DNA from 2 places in the Mesorhizobium sp. WSM1293 genome. Region 2 is predicted to be linked to the other one. Evidence: riboswitches for the same ligand, from Rfam matches in the RefSeq annotation. Region 2 holds a riboswitch; the other holds the start of a gene.

Region 1 (2,386 bases), on a different contig from region 2:
GCTTGGCCATCTTGGCGCGGTGGCGCTCTTCGTCCTTATTGTCGATATCGGTCATATCATTTCACCTTGAGCGGCAGCCCCGCCACCATCAGCAGCACCGTATCGGCAATCGCCGCGACCTGCTGGTTGAGCCGGCCGGCGGCATCGCGAAAGCGGCGCGCCAGTGCATTGTCCGGCACGATGCCTTGTCCGACTTCATTGGACACCAAGAACCAGGGTCCGCGCGGCCGCGACAGCACCTCCGCCAATCGCCGGCATTCAAGGTCCAGATCGTGTTCGGCCAGCATATGGTTGGTCAGCCACAGCGTCAGGCAGTCGACAAGCACCGGCCGATCGTCCGGCAAGGCGGCAAGCGCGCCGGCGAGATCGAGCGGTGCGTCGATGGTCGTCCAGCCTTCGCCGCGCCGCGACCGGTGCAACGCGATGCGCTCACGCATCTCGTCATCATAGGCTTGCGCCGTGGCGATATAGGTCCAGGGCGGCGGCAAGGCGGTCGCCAAAATTTCGGCGTGCGCGCTCTTGCCGGAGCGCGCACCGCCGATGAGGAAGGTCAGTGTCTTGCGATCAGGCAAAGCTGTCGCGCAGGCTGGTCGCGGTGCCGGTGAAGCGGCCGCGCACCACGCCGACAACCGCGCCGAGCACCAGCCAGAACACCAGATTGGTCACGGTCACCGCCACCACGAACTGGTGATGCAGCCCTTCCGGAATCGCCGTCTCGTAACTGTCGGGCTGCGGTGCCCCGACAACATGCGGTGCGACGATCAAAAGGACGGCAAGGATCGCCAGCGGCAGCGACTTGCGGAACGCGATCAGGCCGAGACCGGCAGCGGTTGCCGCCACCGTTGCCCACCACCAGATCTGGCGCTGGGTGAGATCGGCGGCCGGCATGGCCGGCAGTTCCGGCGGCAGGCCGAGGCCCGGCGCCAGCGTGAACACGGCAAAGCCGGCCAAGCCCCAGAACACGCCCTGGCGCCAACCACCGATACCGCCGGCGAATTCGGAAACCGCGACCAGGATCAATCCGAAGCCGATGCCGGTGACGATGTTGGCAAGCACGCTGAAGGCGAAACGCTCGAAACCGTCTGCCGGCGCCCAGCCCTCGTCTTCCGCCGCAGCAGTCGCTTCGGCAGGGGCCGGAGCGGCTGCGCTCATGGCATTGCTATCCGTTGCTGCCGGAGCGGCATGGTCATGGTGATGCCCGCCGCCCGCCTGTTCGTAGACTTCCGCCTTCAGGATCAGCGGCACGGTCGCATAGGCCTGCATGCAGGCAAGAACGACGCCGGCCACGAGCCCTGCGATCGCCGCGATGAACACGACGTTGCGAAACAGGTTCATGATGTCAGCCCCTCGTCAGTGGCAGGGAAATGCCATCGAATGGCGATAGTCGTGAGCCGCATTGTGGACCGCATCGATATGCGAGAAGCCGACAAAGCCCATCACGAAAATGCCGAGCAGCGCGGCGAGCGCGAGCTGCATGAAGCGCGACTGCGAGGAGACGGAAGCGCCGAGGGAGACGGAAGCGGTAGTCATGTCTTGTCCTTTCGCCCTCCACCCGAGGGCATCGAAGTCAGTTTCCTGTCGCCGGCAGGTCTCCTGGCTCACGGATCAGCGTCCTTCCCCACCTTCCCGAAGAAAAATCTTCAGTGGCATATGGAGAGGACTACCGCACACAGTTGCGGGGGCAGCCACGGCATTGGGCGAAATCCGCCCTTACCGCATTCCCTCTTGGCTCCAAAATGGAACCGGCGACACCGGCGACTATAGGCAGAATCCTCGCGTCCGGCAAACCAAATTCCGCCGGCGACCGTTGCGAATGCGCCATGAAGGTCAAAGCGATTTCGGCAGATAGCGCCACGTCACGAAGCCGCAGACCGCCGCCAGCAGGCCGAGCGTGACGAACACCGAGCCCAGGCCGAAGAAGGCCAGCACCACCGAATAGACCAGCGGCGGCGTCAGCTCGGAAAAGTCGAGATAGGTGCGATAGACCGCCGCCATCTGCGATCTTTCATAGGAGCGCACCGAGCGCATGAAGGCGGTCGAGCCGAGCGCGTCGAGTGCAATGGTGAAGAAGGCGCCGCAGAGCAGGAAGGCGCCGGTGAGCAGCGGCACGGTTTCGCCGACGAAGCCCGCCGCCAGAAGCGCGACCGACATGGCGAAATAGGCAAATGTCATGGTCCTGCGGCCGCCAAAGCGCTTTCCCGCCTTGCCCCAGAAAATCGCCATGAACAAAAGCGCGTTGCCGGCCGAAACCAGCAGGCCGCCGGCCAGCTTGCCCTCACCCGTAATGACCATGAACAGCGGCCCATAGACGAAGAACGTCGTCCAGAAACAGGAGCGCCCAAACGCGATCAGCCAGGCCAGCCTGAGCCTGGGCTGGGCGATGAAG
Region 2 (2,386 bases):
TCCGGGATCGAACCCTGCTCTGCCTTGAATTCGGGACCGACCTTGTACCATCCGGTGATGCCGGTCAGGCCGACGATTGACGGCTGCAATTTCAGCGCGAAAGCCATCTCGGCCATGTTCAGATCATGGATGACAGCGCGCTTCGGCGGCGCGTCGAAGGTCAGCGGCTTGCCGCAGCTGTCGACGGTTACCGGGAAGGCGAAGGCGGTCGAGGTCAGCAGCGAGACGGCAAGCGAAAAAGCGAGGCGTTTCACGGGTATGCTCCTTGTGGGTGGGATCGGGTCGACTATGGAACGGCTTCAATCACGACGGCGGCGCGGCACGGTTCGGAACCTCGAACACCGTCAACTCTCGATCCTCGGTCGGATGGCGCAGGCGCAGCACATCGATGCCGAAAATCTCGCGGATCAGCTGTTGGGCCAGCGCTTCGCGCGGTGCGGCGAGCGCTTGCAGGCGGGCATGATTCATCACCGCAACCCTGGTGGCGAAGGGTGCTACCAGCGCCAGATCGTGCAGCACCGCGATCACCGTCATCTCGAAGCCTGCCACGAGGTCGAGCAGTTCGCCGCGGGCGCGCGGGTCCAGATGGTTGGTCGGTTCGTCGAGGAACAGGATTTTGGGCTGCTGGGCGATGGCGCGCGCCAGTTGGGCGCGCTGGCGCTCGCCGCCCGACAGCGAGCCGACGGTGCGGCCAAGCAGCGGCAGCAGGCCGGTCCGGCGCAGCGCATTGACGACAATGTCGCGTTCCTCGCTCCTGCGCCTCAGTCCGGCGTGCGGGACCCGGCCAAGCTCGACATAATCGATCACCGCCAGCCGCGGATCGGGCTGGTCGGTCTGGCCGACAACGGCGATATGCAACGCCCGCTCGGCGGCCGAAATCCTGTCCAGCCCGCGTCCGCCAAGCTTCACCTCGCCGGAACTTGGCCGCAGCATGCCCGACAGCATGCGCAGCAGCGTCGTCTTGCCGGCGCCGTTGGGACCGATGATGGCAAGGCGATCGCCAGCGGCCACCGAGAAGCTGACCGCCTGGACCAGATTCCGCCCATTCGCCATGGCACAGAGGTCATGGGCTTCGAGAAGCGCTGCGCTCATCGGCTGCAGCCCGCCGGATTGCGGGGACGGCAAAGCGTGCGCATGGTGATGCGATGATCGATGGAGCCGTCCAACTTTCCGTCACTTTCCAAAACTGGCGACGGAAGGAAGCTGGCGAACCGGCCGACAAGGCCGGGATTCGCGTTTCCTCCCGGCACACCCCGTCCGGTCAACTCAGTGATGGCAGGTCTCCTGGCTCGCGGGTCGTTGCGCCATCCTGCCTTCCCAGCCTTGCCGGCCAGTGGCATTCACGGATTTTGCTCGCCGCTTACAGTTGCGGGGGCAGCCACGGCCTCGACCTGAACAGGCCTCACCGTGTTCCCTTTTCACCCCTCGCCTTTCGGCTCGGGGACCATCACCACTTCAGCGTAGATTTCCACCAAACGCTTCGCAATGGATTTCTCGGACGAAGTGGTGGGCCAGCTAAGGGAAACAGGCATTGCACGCTCATTTTATGTAATAACATAACATTCTTAGGAGATGACGCGGCCCGCTGTCAAGCGAAAGCCCATGGGATCGGCGCAGATTGCACGGAATGCGCAATTTCGATCAAACTGGCCGCGCCAGGAAACGCCAAGATGATCCGGCCAATGCGAAAAGGAGCCCCATGAACCCGACCGAGAAAGCGCTGTGGTTCGTCGAGAGCCATCTGCCGGAGGCGATCTCGCTTGACGATGTCGCGCAAAGCAGCGGCGTGTCGCGTTTTCATGTGACGCGCGCCTTCGGCGCCGCAACCGGCCGCTCGGTGATGGGTTACATGCGCTCACGCCGGCTGACCGAGGCGGCGCGCAAGCTGGCCGGCGGAGCGCCCGACATCCTCGTCGTCGCGCTCGACGCCGGCTACAACTCGCATGAGGCGTTCACCCGTGCCTTCCGCGATCAGTTCGGCACCACGCCGGAACTGGTGCGCGCGCAAGGCTCGACCAACAACCTCGACCTCGTGGAGCCGATCCTGATGGACCAGTCCCTCCTCACCAATCTCGAACCACCGCGCTTCGAGACCAGCCGGCCGTTCCTGATCGCCGGCCTCGGCGAACGCTACAGCTGTGAAACCAGCGCCGGGATTCCGATGCAGTGGCAGCGTTTTGCACCCTTTATCGGCAACATCCCCGGCGAGATCTCAGGCGTTTTCTACGGCGTGTGCCTTAATGGCGACGACGCGGGCAATTTCGACTATGTCGTCGGCGTCGAAGTGTCCGGCTTTGCGGATCTGCCGAAGGACTTCTATCGGGTGCGGGTGCCGGCGCAGAAATATGCGGTGTTCTCGCACCGCGAGCACATCTCATCCATCCGC

Evidence for each region. A riboswitch is a leader RNA that binds a small molecule or an ion and turns the genes downstream of it on or off. The one in region 2 is predicted to bind cobalamin.
Region 1: it holds a riboswitch for cobalamin, as region 2 does, so the genes downstream of both, M729_RS0101410 (CbtB domain-containing protein) here and M729_RS0124950 (ABC transporter ATP-binding protein) in region 2, are expected to answer to the same signal.

The regions. Positions count from the first base shown of each region.
Region 1 is NZ_AZUV01000001.1:272,801-275,186, forward strand. Features, by position in the region: gene cobO (cob(I)yrinic acid a,c-diamide adenosyltransferase) at 1-55, opposite strand, end outside; gene cobU (bifunctional adenosylcobinamide kinase/adenosylcobinamide-phosphate guanylyltransferase) at 57-572, opposite strand; gene M729_RS0101405 (CbtA family protein) at 565-1,335, opposite strand; gene M729_RS0101410 (CbtB domain-containing protein) at 1,351-1,530, opposite strand; cobalamin riboswitch at 1,566-1,762, opposite strand; gene M729_RS0101415 (MFS transporter) at 1,828-2,386, opposite strand, start outside.
Region 2 is NZ_AZUV01000025.1:6,914-9,299, reverse strand. Features, by position in the region: gene M729_RS0124955 (ABC transporter substrate-binding protein) at 1-254, opposite strand, end outside; gene M729_RS0124950 (ABC transporter ATP-binding protein) at 304-1,092, opposite strand; cobalamin riboswitch at 1,257-1,464, opposite strand; gene M729_RS0124945 (AraC family transcriptional regulator) at 1,700-2,386, shown strand, end outside.